2 regions of the Paenibacillus vulneris genome follow, and region 2 is predicted to be linked to the other one. Evidence: a T-box and tRNA genes for the amino acid it is inferred to sense, from the RefSeq annotation. Region 2 holds a T-box; the other holds one or more tRNA genes.
The links. A T-box is a leader RNA that pairs with one kind of tRNA and senses whether it is charged. The one in region 2 lies ahead of leuS (leucine--tRNA ligase), so its partner is inferred to be a tRNA-Leu.

Region 1 (6,717 bases), on a different contig from region 2:
TAAGCCCGTTCAATCCGGGATTGATTTCGCTGCTGCGAATATCGATGAATTGAAGCTGGTTTTGCTTGTTGTAGCCCACCATAAAATCCGTATAGTCATAAACAGTAATAGGATCCGTTTCGTCTTCCATTTGAAATTGCTCCTTGGGCTTGCCATATTTACTGGTGACTGCATCAGGCGATGATTTCAAGGTCAAGCCAAGCAGAGTCGGCTTGGTTTGATTGTAGGTCTCTTGAATATCGATCTTCGGCTTAGGTGTTGCCGTCGGTTTGACGGTTTCCGGTATCTCATCCTGCTTTGAGCCGTTCTCGGCGCTTGCGAGCGATACCTTGTCATTCGGATTGACTTGCTGCTGTGATGTAACTGCGGCTTGTTCTTGGGTTGGATCCTTACTGGTTTGCTGAGGCACAGCAGCAGCCGGCGTAGCTGTCGGAGCTGCGGTAGGCGTAGGGCTTAACGCCTCGGACCCTTGCTTGCATCCGGTTATCAGCAATATGAGGATGAAAGGAACGAGCCAGCGAGCGGCGTATGTAAGTGTGTTCATCATCCCAGTCTTCCTTTCTGGAAAATTTAGAAGGTTGCGTTATAAAGCAATATTAATCATACTCGCTACTCATTGAATCATCAAAGATCGTATACTTACAAATATCGGCGAATTTCATGAAAATGATTAGATATGATTTTCAAAGCACCATTTTCATGGTCTAGGTCCCCGTTTCTTGCTATCTATTCATATAGACGAGTTTGAGGCTGAAAAAGTTGCATAAAGTTTATAAAAGTTTATCCGTTTAGGACTTGAAACCCGGATTCCCGTTATGATAAGTTAACGGAAAAGGTTTTTCGGATGGAGGATACCGAATGGAATTATTAAAGCAAAAAATTAGAGAGGTCGGAGTCGTGATCTCCGATGATATTATTAAGCTGGACGCTATCTTGAATCATGCGGTTGATCCTGCGCTGACGACAGCGATGGGCAAGGAATTCGCCCGATTGTTCAGAGAAGACCGCGTGACCAAGGTGCTTACGATAGAATCATCCGGAATTCCCATTGCGTTTGCCACGGCGCAGGAGCTCAATGTTCCTATGGTATTTGCAAGACGCAAAAAGAGCTTGAATACGGACAATACCGAAATGTACAGCGAACGGGTGCCTTCCTTTACGAAAGGGCTGGTAACCGATATTATGGTCTCGAGAGAATGGCTCGGTGAACAGGACCGGATTTTATTGATCGATGATTTTATTGCCAACGGGGACGCAGCAAGAGGCTTGATCCGGATCATCCGCCGTTCGGGAGCGGAGCTTGTCGGAGTCGGCATTGCGGTTGAAAAATCATTTCAAGCAGGCGGTCGAACCATCCGTGAATCCGGGATTCGCGTTGAGTCTTTGGCAAGGATTGCATCGCTCGCAAATGGCGAGATTGTCTTCGAGTAGAGGCGAATCAAGAATTATTTTCAATTTTATTAACTATTCCCTCCACTGTGTTTTTCCTTTATAATGGATTCAAGCGAAAGAGAGGAGGCATTGCTATGGGGAATGAGATTCCGGCCGATTTTTTTGTAACTAAGTTGAACGAAGCTAAAATTCACTTTGAACGTGCCCTCGATTGTAAACATACAGAGTTTGACGACCTGTATCCCTATATGATTGAACATCCTCAATTTTTTTGGTACAAAAGGTATGTGGCATGGTCTGAATTGTTGACTATCGTTAAGCTATGCGAAGACCTTGATGTTGAGTGGCAGCAGCAGTTTTCACAACAGCAGGTCGAGTATATCAAGAAGAGAGTCATGTCCAGTAAAGTGTTGGATTATTGGTTTGAGACCAATGACTCGAAAGAACACGTCAGCTGATTAGTGCACTCTGAGATAGATAAAATAACCCCATAAGGTTTCGGATATGATTCAGGTACTTTACGGGAAACGTTTGAAAATGGTAAATTCTATATCCAAAAAACCTACCGTCCTCGAAAGGCGGTAGGTTTTTGTTCATGCTGCGGGTAAAACGGGCTCACGTAAGGTTAGTGAAGCATGTTCATGCTTTCGATATGTTTTTTGGTCTCGGGTGTACCCAGATCATACAGCTTGCGATATATCTCCCGCAGCCAATAATCGGACGCAACGTTGTCCCTGACGTTATGATTAATCGGATGTGCGCTCGAAGCTCCAGCAGCGGTACCTTCCTGAGCCTCGGCCGATTCCTCGAACAAAGCCTGAAGCTGATTAATCTCTTCGTCATTGGCCCGTATTTCAAATTCGAATTGGCCGGTCTCCTCCGGTTCTGTTATTTCCCCTGAGCCGACATCAATGTAATATGTTTTTTTCTCCATTGTGGCACAAAAACTCCTTTCCAAAGTCGGATCGACTGCTTATGTAAAACGCTTGTAAAGAAGAGAGCATACGTCTTCTGTTTATTGTACACCTGGAATGGTGTATTCTATTCTTAAACTACAGTTTGTCCAAAGGAGGGTCGTAGGATGATCAGTGAGGAGCAGCTGGACCGGTATAGAATAGAGGGGACCAAGCTTAGAGTGGTGAGGGACGCGGATCCTGCGAATGACGTCAAAGGAATTGTTGTTGCCTGGGACGATGCGACGGTCATGATCCGTAAGCAAAATCGAAGAATCGTGAAGCTGGACCGAAGCTATCATTACCAGCCAATGACCGAAGAACGTTATTCAGGCTGGAACGGGGAAGGGCTATGACGGGCTTTGCCTCAAATCATCCAATAACCCCATCGATATCGAATTTGAGATACTATGAGGCGGAAGACGGCTTAAACAGCTACTTCATGATAGAGAGTATCGAGCCGCTCCGCACTTTGAATTCGTCGATGTGGGGAGAAGGCTGCGGATGGCATTCACGCCTGATGAACCGACAGGTGGACCGCAGCTATTCCAGCTCGGATCCGCTGTCTGAGATGCATCAATTTATGCGTATGAGAAGCATCGGTATAGAAGAGACGGCGGCCTTATTAACCGCAGCTAGAGTGCAGGACAGAGGCTACTCCCAGGAATCCGGGGATAAGGGGCTGAAGGTATGCACCTGGGCTACTGTCGGCTTAAGCAATAAAGCGAGGGCGGGCTTCTTACGGGACATGCATGAGCTGTTCCCTGGAACCATTAACCTGATCGTGGTCATTGATGGAATCCTAACGGACGCGGCAATGGTCAATGCCGTGATTACAGCGACGGAGGCGAAGGCCGCTGCACTGCAGGACGCAGATATCCGCTTAGCGGACTGTCGGGAGATCGCGACAGGAACAACAACGGATGCGGTTATTATAGCCGCTACCCAGAAGGGAGCTTCGTATCGCTATGCGGGTACAGCAACCCAGCTTGGCTATGGTATCGGAAGAACGGTGTATGAAGCAATGGCTTATTCCATTCAAAGGTATAAGGCCTGGGAACTGTCACAGCAAAAATGAAACCTGGAGCCCGCAAAGTTCATGCTTAACGGGCCCCAGGTTTTGTATTTCCGGATAAGTGCGGTAATTGGTTACCTGCCTTCGGGACCGCAGCCACAGCCTTCGGATTTCTTCGGAGGGTTGTTGCCGTCGGCCATTTTGTCGCCGAATTGGTCCAGACGGGAAGGATGTCCCGCAGGGCCGTCGTTGTCGGGTTTGTTATTTCTGCCTGCCATTTGTATCACCTCCACATGAGATAGAGTCTCATGCTGGCTGATTTTTATCCGCTGAGGCCATTCGCATAATATTGGAGCCTTCAGAGAAACTAACTCTATAATCGAGAAATGTGGGAGCGAGGGTTGACGATGGATGATCAAGTGGTGCATTTGGACGATTTTTATGCGTTAAGGATTCATAGAGAAGGAAAACGCGGGGTCAACGGCGAAATCATTAGATTAAACACGAATTCCATACACCCGCCTACACATTTGTTCAATACTCCAAGCTTTGAGGATGCGGAGGCGTTAAAGGAATGGGCAGCCCGAGCCTTGCAGGCTTACCGGGAAGGGTAGATGAGAGAGGCTACTTTTTAAATGCCCCGACGATGTACAGCAATCCCAGAGTGGCCAGCATGCCGATCATGATGAACATGAGTCCGCTTATAAACAATATGGCTCCTGGAATAATAAAGCTGACAATCAACGTAATTCCGATGGCCCAAAGCATCGTTTGAAAGGTCAGCTTGATAAAACCCCAGACGAATAATGCCGCAACCACTCCCATAGCCAGCTGCAAAAAGATCATAATGCTCCCCCCTTGCCTTATATATATGGGCTTAAGCGGGAGATCATGATACAAGCTTCACGAAAGAACAGGAATATCCAAGGATATTCCTGCATACGATGTAATCCGGCAGCTAACGAACGTATTCGATTCTATTCGAACAGCGGGAGGAGATAAGATGTCCACGGAAGGTTCCGCATTGAAAGGAACGGTGTACGGCATTTTGTTTACGCTTCCAATTTGGGGAGCTATCGCCTGGATTGTTTTTGAATGTTTGGATTAAATAGCTCGGGTATCTCTTTTCGTCAGGAGAGGTACCCGATTGTTCTATTGGTTACAGGTTTGATTCCGATTTGGAAATGGCTTTATTGGAGCGGAATGTAATTTTTGCCGACCCGTTCGGGTTTCCTTCCGCTTGGTATTGATAGGTTGTCGTATAATCAGGGGACGACTTATCTCCCGATTCGGAGATGAGCTTGCCCTCACCGCCTACAATCCCTTTCACTTCATCAGATGTCATGCCCAAATTGATTTTGTCATATTTTTCTTTTGTCATGGTAGCTAGCGGGGCTGGGGTTGGAGTTGGCTGTACAGCATTTCCGCCGGAATGACTGCAGCCGATGCTGCTGCCGGCAATAACTGCTGCGAGCATAAGAACACAGATGGATTTTACCAAGTCTATCGCCTCCGAAGTACGGTTTTGGATTTTCATTATTGCTCTTGCTGCATTTGAAGCAATGTTCAATTCATCTCCAAACCGAATCGTAAATATACGGATTTCATGCTTTTTTAAAATTTTGTTTGACAACTGGGTAAAACAGGTGATATTATACAACTTGTCCCCTTCAAATATGAATGAGACATAATATATGCGGTCATGGCGGAATTGGCAGACGCGCACGGTTCAGGTCCGTGTGGGCTAACCCCCCGTGGAGGTTCGAGTCCTCTTGACCGCACCAACTATAACAAAACCACCATCTGATATCTCCGGATACCAGATGGTTTTTCATTTGGAGAGGCAGAGTGACATGCAATGATTATCCGTACCGCAGTTATTGATGATGTTCCTTCTATTCTTACCATTTATAACGAGGCCATCCTGAACACCGTGGCAACCTTCGATACGGTTCCGCGTACTTTGGAGCAGCAGGAGACCTGGTTCAAGCAGCATGGCGATCGTTACCCGATTATCGTGGCAGAGCTGGGAGGGACGGTTGTAGGCTGGGCATCCCTTAACGCTTATTCAGATCGTCTGGCGTATGCTCGCACCTCTGAATTGTCCCTGTATATTCACCATGATTTTCGGGGGCAAGGCATTGGGAAGCAGCTGATGGAGAAGGTGCTTGAGGCCGGCAAACAGGCAGGGCTGCATACCGTCCTGTCCCGGATAGTGGAGGGCAATGACAGCAGCATATACATTCACCGTACATACGGCTTCGACTATATCGGTGTCATGCGTGAAGTAGGCTTCAAATTCGATAAAATGCTGGACGTTATTCTTATGCAAAAAATGCTGTGATACTTCATAAAGCCGCCGTTGGGCGGCTTTTTTGCTTTGCACAACGGCTGTAGCGGGCTTGTACCGGCGGAGTACATTCGTAATCGTTCAGGTCATTCGTATGCCCCGTTAAAGTTTATCCAATGGAAACCCTCCTGCATATAATCCGGCAGCGAGCTTGGCACTAATAGACAGAGTAGTTGGAAAGGTCATGCTCAGGAAAAAGGTTGGTCGTCTGAAAAAAGTTGGTTGTCATTAGCCTTCTGTTAGGTTACAAAGTAAGTAGCTTACCTGGGTGCAAATGGCGGTTTTTCCCAGGATGCAGGTGGAGCTTGTCGGAGAAATCCGTTCCGCTGTATAATGACTACACCGATAGGACGGAAATACCCGGACAACCCGTTTTTGTTCGACGAACGAAAGGCGGGTTGATTTATTTTCACATTTCGGGCGAAGCAGTTAGGGTTCACATTGGCTTTCTTGCTTCAAGAAAGATGTGTACGCCGGCTTGATCCTATAGAAGCACTATTCCCATTAATCGTGTAAGGAGTTCATAGGCGTATGGAAAAGACCTGGTATAATCGATTGCTGATGTCGTATTTTCCGATCTTGTTCATCACCGTTAGTATCATTATTTTTGTATCCGTTTCCATGATGAGCGAAATTTCCATTAAGGAGACCGAGAAGGCCAATCGGATTTTTGCCAAATATGTGATCGATTCTATGGAAACCTCGCTGAAGGCAGTGGAGCGGGTTATTTTGGAGGAAGCGGGGAACAGCGACGCCTTCTATGATTTTTTCGAGATGAAGAACAAATCGGAGGGGGGAATGGTTTACTACGAGACGTCCAAGGAGCTGCATAAAATTCTTGACGATAACCCGATGATTCAATCGATTTATTTGTACCGCGCTCAGGATCAGCTGGTGCTGACGACCAACGCGATTCAGCAGCTGGATAACTTCCAGGACAAGGAATTCGTCGAGGAATCCTTCGGCAATCCGAATAATACGGGGTGGTCCGCCGTTCGCATGTATTC
Region 2 (6,717 bases):
GAGCTGCGGAGCCCGACCCGTTACCGGACAGCTCACCACCCTGACTGCCGTTCGTTTGATCCGGGATTCCGGAACCGGGTTGTACGTTTGAATCAGGATTCTTTGATCCCGATCCCGCCTCCTTGCTCTCGGTATTTGCCGGACTACTCTTAGATGGCGACGCGTTGTTCTCCTTGCGTCCGGTATCCCCGTTCGGCAGTTGTCCCTTCTCCGATTGCTCCGTTAGCAGACGCTGCATATCCTCATTCGCCAATCGCCACTGTCCCGCTTCACGGGCCGCTTCCTTCCAAGCGGTATAACCAAACCATCCTCCCAGCGCAACCGTTAATGATACGACTAGGAGAACTGTGCCGGATTTTGTTTTATTCACAAACGGGAGAGCCACTCGCCGTTCCCTCCTTAACGTACTTATTCATAAATTGTTGTTGTACTTTGTTCAAATGAATGGACATCACGATAATCTCGGCAATCATATTTATTGACTACCGTGCATAAGGATTAAGAAGGCTGCACTTTTCAGGGGGGATAGTCATGAAAGTAGGATTCATAGGAACAGGCAGCATGGGCAGTATTCTGATAGAAGCATTTATCCAATCCGGGGCTTTGAATCCGGATCAAATCGTCGCTACTAACCGGACCATTACTAAAGTGGAGCATTTGGCCGCGGCTTATCCGGGCCTTCAGGTGGCCCATTCCAATATAGAAGTCGTTACCTCTTCTTCTCTTATTTTTTTATGCGTAAAGCCTGCCGACTACAAGGTGGTTCTGTCAGAAATCAAGGAGGCAGCCGACCCGGATCGGTTGCTGGTTTCGATCACGAGCCCCGTACAAATACGCCTGCTGGAAGAGCAGCTGCGCTGCAAGGTGGCCAAGATCATCCCAAGCATTACCAATTACGTTTTTAGCGGAGCGACCTTATGTATATTCGGAGACCGTTTGGAAATCGAGGATAAGGAGCTGCTGGAAAATTTGCTGTCCTATATCAGTGCGCCGATACGAGTCTCCGAGAATTACACGCGCATTTCCTCGGATTTGTCCAGCTGCGGCCCGGCGTTCCTGGCATATTTCATTCAGAAGTTCATTCAGGCCTCCGTGGAGGAAACCGGAATTTCGGAGGAAGAGGCGACACAGCTGGCCAGCGAAATGACGCTCGGCACAGGCAAACTCCTGACAACCGGCGGCTTTACTCCCGCCTCCCTGCAAAAAAGAGTATCAGTCCCCGGCGGTATTACCGCAGAAGGACTCCGTATAATGGAAAAAGAGCTGCACGGGATGTTCAACAGCCTCATCCGTACAACTCATTCCAAGTACCAAGAAGATCTGGAAAAGGTGGAAGCCCTGTTTCATGAATCGAAGGACGATTAAGAACGTGATGCTTTCACGCTTTTCCCTATGAACCGCCTGCCGCAGCAGAGCGGTTATTTATTTGAATGATTATCCTACTACGATGTTAACCAGCTTGCCTTTGACGGCAATCACTTTGCGAACGGCTTTGCCGCTCATCGCTTCCTGCACCTTGCTCATCCCGAGCGCCAGCTCTTGAAGCTCAGCTTCGTTGGCATCCTTGGAAACCAATGTGCGATCGACGATTTTGCCGTTCACCTGAACGACGATTTCCACCTCGTTATCGACCGTCCAAGCTTCGTCGTATTCAGGCCATTTCGCATAAGTAACCGTATCGGTATGGCCCAGCTTCTCCCACAGCTCTTCAGCCAAATGAGGAGCAATCGGGGACAGCATTTGCACGAAATGCTCCATCGCTTGCTTAGGCAGCGTGTCGGTTTTGTAAGCCTCGTTAACGAAAATCATCAGCTGGCTGATCGCCGTATTAAAGCGCAGCGCCTCGAGGTCTTCCGTAATTTTCTTAATCGTACGGTGCCAGGTCCGTTTGAAGCTGTCGCTTCCCAGTGTCTCGTCGGCGCTGATTTTCGGATGAAGCTGACCGTTCTCCCCGACAAACAAACGCCAGATCCGGTTCAAGAAACGGTAGGTTCCTTCAACTCCGTTCACGTTCCAAGGCTTGGTTGCTTCCAAAGGTCCCATGAACATTTCGTACATCCGAAGCGTATCCGCACCGAATTCATTAACAATGACATCCGGATTGATGACGTTGCCGCGGGACTTACTCATTTTCTCATTATTTTCACCCAGGATCATGCCCTGGTTTACAAGCTTATAGAACGGCTCCTTCGTCGATACGACGCCCAGATCATACAGCACTTTATGCCAGAAACGCGCATACAGCAGGTGAAGCACCGCATGCTCCGCACCACCGATGTACAGGTCGACAGGAAGCCATTTTTGCTGAAGGTCTTTGGAGCACAGCTCTTTGTTGTTCTTAGGATCGATAAAGCGCAGGTAGTACCAGCAGCTTCCCGCCCATTGCGGCATCGTGTTTGTTTCGCGGCGGGCTTTCATGCCGGTCTCCGGATCAACGGTTTCCACCCATTCCGTTACGTTCGCCAGCGGAGATTCGCCTGTGCCCGACGGAGCGATTTGGTCGACATCCGGCAGCAAGAGCGGCAGCTGATCCTCCGGAACAGTTTTCATAGTGCCGTCTTCCAGATGCAGGATCGGGATCGGCTCGCCCCAATAACGCTGACGGCTGAACAGCCAATCGCGCAGACGGTAGGTCACCTTGCCTTGACCCTTACCGTTTGCCTCCAGCCATTCGATCATCGCGGCGATAGCCTGCTCGTTATTCAAGCCGTTCAGCTGCTCGGAGTTTACATGCTCTCCGTCTCCCGCATAGGCTTCCTTCGTCACGTCGCCGCCCTTCACGACTTCGATGATCGGCAGGTCGAATTGCTTCGCGAATTCCCAGTCGCGCTGGTCATGGCCCGGCACGGCCATAATCGCCCCGGTACCGTACCCTGCAAGCACATAGTCGGCAATCCAGATCGGAGTTTTCTTGCCGTTCACCGGATTGATCGCATAAGCTCCCGTGAATACCCCGGTCTTATCCTTGGCCAGATCGGTACGCTCCAGATCGCTCTTGCGAGCGGCTTTCTCCTGATATTCCTTCACGGCAGCCGCCTGGTCTGCAGTCGTGATGGCGTCCACCAGCTCATGCTCAGGAGCCATCACGCAGTAGGTTGCGCCGAACAGAGTATCCGGACGTGTCGTAAATACTTTCAGGCTTGCATCCGCATGGCCGTCGATCGCAAATACAACCTCCGCACCCTTGGATTTCCCGATCCAGTTGCGCTGCATATCCTTGATGGATTCGGACCAATCCAGCTCCTCCAAATCTTCAAGCAATCGCTCCGCATATTCCGTAATTTTCAATACCCATTGACGCATAGGCTTACGGATTACCGGATGGTTACCGCGCTCGCTCAAGCCGTCAATGACTTCTTCGTTAGCCAATACCGTGCCCAATGCCGGACACCAGTTCACCGGAACCTCGTCTACATAGGCAAGACCCTTTTTGTACAGCTGAATAAAGATCCATTGCGTCCATTTGTAATATTCGGGATCGGTCGTGCTGATCTCGCGGTCCCAATCGTAGGAGAAGCCCAGAGACTTGATCTGGCGGCGAAAATTATTGATGTTCTTGATCGTAATATCCCGCGGATGCTCTCCGGTATCCAACGCGTGCTGTTCGGCAGGCAGGCCGAATGCGTCCCAACCCATCGGATGAAGCACATTATATCCGCGCATCCGCTTATAGCGGGATACGATATCCGTAGCTGTATAGCCTTCCGGATGTCCTACGTGCAGACCTGCGCCGGATGGATAAGGAAACATATCCAATGCGTAAAATTTAGGCAGACTGTCGTCGTCCAGCACTTTGAACGTTTTATGGTTTTCCCAATATTGTTGCCATTTCGGCTCGATGAAGAGCGGGTTATAGCCCTGCTGTTCTTTTGCTTCCTGTGTCATTCGGTTGTGCCCCCTTCAATAGATCAACATCTCAATATAAAAGCCCCTCATCGCTAGCGCAACGCTAGGGACGAGAGGCATGATTCCCGTGGTACCACCCTAGTTAGCAGCAGACATGCTTTGTCTGTGCTCACTCTTCCCCTTAACGCGGGGGCGACGATCCGGCTAAGCTCAGCTGACCGAGTGTGAAAAACCCCGGCTGCTCATGCATGAACTTCACCTTCTGGCTCCAAGACGAGTTCGCTCTTCCCCTACGCCGGCTCTCACCAACCGCCGACTCTCTGAAAAGCAGGGGATGGAGTTACTACTTCTTATCCCAGCCGTTAGCAGCATATAAAGCGATTATATGTAAAAAACGGCAGCGGTGTCAAGTATGCATGCGCTGACCTGACAATCGAGTCCACTGGAGAAGTACTATGATTAAACTACACCGATGCTGGAAATACTAGGTTCATAGAATGCGCCGATGGCAGAGGTGAGAACATGACAGGTCTTTTGAATGGCATTGCATTATCCCTTCCTTTGTGGGGGATTATTTTAGGCGTCCTCCAGATATTGCTCAGGTAGCTTCCTGAACTCTATAACTAGGACATTATTTTCGCGCTACGAAAAAAGCACGCTGCGTCGTATCCGTAACGGATTTCCACATAAAATCCGCATAGCAGTCCACCTCACGGAAGCCCGCCGCCAGCACCTGCTCCTTGATCCACGCCAACGGGTACGCCCGCTGCACATGCACCTCATCGACTCTTCGAAACCTTTCCTGTGAATCACTGTCGTCTTCCCGTCCGCTTTCACGGACAAATATGGTTAAGGCGTGCTCTATCTCGCACCGGTCCGTATCCAGCTCACTTGTCCAGATATAGGCAATATCGTCTTCATTCAAAAAAAACGGCTGCTCCTCCGCGTAGGACTCCAGCTGATACGGGGTATGAACATCGAATACGAAGATGCCCCCTTCTTTTAAGCCGCCATAAGCTTGTCCCAGAGCTTCTATAATCTCTTCTTCTTCCAGCAAATAGTTCATGCAATCGCAGAGCGAGATCACCGCGTCAACCGGCTGAAGCAGGCCCCAATCCCTAAGATCCTGCTGCATCCAGGTAACGCTCCCTTTGCCTGGAAAAGCAAGAGCGCGTTCCGCTTCATGTGCTTTTTGCTGCGCGACAGACAGCATATCCTCCGACAGATCGATGCCATACACCTCATAGCCCTGCTGCGCCAGCGGTATGGCTATATTACCGGTCCCGCATCCCAAATCCGCAATCGTTCCCGGTCTTCCATATCGGTCCCAGCATCGATTCAAAAAGTCAAGCCATTCTGCATACGGCATATCTTCCATCAAGCGATCGTAATGATATGCAAACAGCTCGTAAGCCATAACATTCAACCTCCATGTTGAAATAGGTAAGCTCACCGTAAAGGGGAATGCCCTAGTAAGCCTGTCATCTTCCTCTATGTACCGCACCCGGGTCAAGCTACCCGCATCACTGTTCCAAAGCGTGAAAAAAGCCGGCATTCCTGCAGCTTGCGGACAGTTGAAGTCTAACCCGCATGGAATGTCCGGCTGCTGCCGGTTGGAGAATTATTCTCCGCCTTTATGTTCTTCCTTCAAGTGAGTCCAGCTGCCTTCCTGGTATACCAGGCCTTCCTTCATCAGCTTGCCGACAGCACGCTTAAAGGCCGACTTGCTTATTTTGAACCTCTGCATAATGACATCCGCCGGAGTTTCATCCGAATACGGCATGGAACCATTCGGTCTTTCGCGTAAAAATTGCAGCAGCTTCTCTGCATCCTCATCGCGTCCTACTTCTTTGGGGGCACGCATCGAGAGATTGACCTTGCCGTCTTCCCGGATAAAGCTCACCCGAACATCTACTTCTTCGCCAAGACGCAGCAATCGGGTCCGCTCGGAAGCATGAATCATGCCGATCACGCCGAAGCCGACTACACCGCCGTCACAGACGACGAAGGTGCCCATTTGCAGCGTTTTGTACACCCTGCCCTTAACCCATTTATTTCTCCAGGCAGCCGGGGCATCGAAGCATAGCGGACCCAGGTCCGCCTCTCCTGCAAGCTTGGCCACCAGCCGTCCTTGCCGGTCATGGTCCAGCAGGACGAATACTTTATCCCCTATTTGGGGTCTGAGCTCAGGCAGCTCGGGAAGCTCCCGGAAGGGGAGCAGCAGGTTGCGGCCCAGACCCATTTCTAGAAAGCAGCCGAAGCGGCGATGGATATCCACCACTTCCAGCAGCGCCACCTCGCCAAGCTGAATGAGCGGCTCGCGCATCGTAGCGGCCAGGCGATCCTCCGTATCATAGAACAAAAACACGTCTACACGTTCTCCTGCCTTGATCTCTCCGATCACTTCGCTGTAATGCAGCAGAACATCCTGATGGCCGTCTGTCAGAAAATATCCGTTAGGCGGGACTTCTCTTGCTACCTCCAGATTGATACGCGTTCCCGCTTCAAGCCTCATACCCGCTCAACCACTTTCGCGTCAGACCATAGTCTCTCAATATTGTAATACTCCCGGTCGTCGCGGTGGAATACATGAATAACCACGTCGCCTAAGTCAACTAGTACCCAACGCGCCGTATCCATTCCTTCCATACCGCGAACTCGTATGCCCTTCTCTTCGGCACGCTTGCGAACTTCCGTAGCGATGGACTGTACCTGGGTCTCCGAATTCCCGTGGCAAATCACAAAATAATCGGCGATCAGGGAGATTCCCTGCAGATCCAGCGTCACCACATTCATCGCTTTTTTATCTTCAGCTGCCTCAACAACAAGGGCCATCAATTTATCCGGGGTTAAACTCATTCATTTTCCTCC

Region 1: it encodes a tRNA-Leu, which carries the amino acid that the T-box ahead of leuS (leucine--tRNA ligase) is inferred to sense. The anticodon was not compared.

Annotation. Positions count from the first base shown of each region.
Region 1 covers NZ_BAABJG010000027.1:255,518-262,234, forward strand. The annotation lists gene ABEA66_RS24120 (DUF4309 domain-containing protein) at 1-547, opposite strand, end outside; gene ABEA66_RS24125 (xanthine phosphoribosyltransferase) at 859-1,431, shown strand; gene ABEA66_RS24130 (hypothetical protein) at 1,527-1,850, shown strand; gene ABEA66_RS24135 (hypothetical protein) at 2,018-2,326, opposite strand; gene ABEA66_RS24140 (hypothetical protein) at 2,474-2,701, shown strand; gene ABEA66_RS24145 (adenosylcobinamide amidohydrolase) at 2,698-3,423, shown strand; gene ABEA66_RS24150 (hypothetical protein) at 3,495-3,638, opposite strand; gene ABEA66_RS24155 (hypothetical protein) at 3,768-3,974, shown strand; gene ABEA66_RS24160 (hypothetical protein) at 3,985-4,206, opposite strand; gene ABEA66_RS24165 (hypothetical protein) at 4,520-4,861, opposite strand; tRNA gene ABEA66_RS24170 (tRNA-Leu) at 5,057-5,144, shown strand; gene ABEA66_RS24175 (GNAT family N-acetyltransferase) at 5,219-5,704, shown strand; gene ABEA66_RS24180 (helix-turn-helix domain-containing protein) at 6,242-6,717, shown strand, end outside.
Region 2 covers NZ_BAABJG010000022.1:288,126-294,842, forward strand. The annotation lists gene ABEA66_RS21135 (ComEA family DNA-binding protein) at 1-385, opposite strand, end outside; gene comER (late competence protein ComER) at 532-1,365, shown strand; gene leuS (leucine--tRNA ligase) at 1,435-3,885, opposite strand; T-box leader at 3,949-4,212, opposite strand; gene ABEA66_RS21150 (class I SAM-dependent DNA methyltransferase) at 4,478-5,263, opposite strand; gene ABEA66_RS21155 (CvfB family protein) at 5,468-6,361, opposite strand; gene rsfS (ribosome silencing factor) at 6,358-6,705, opposite strand.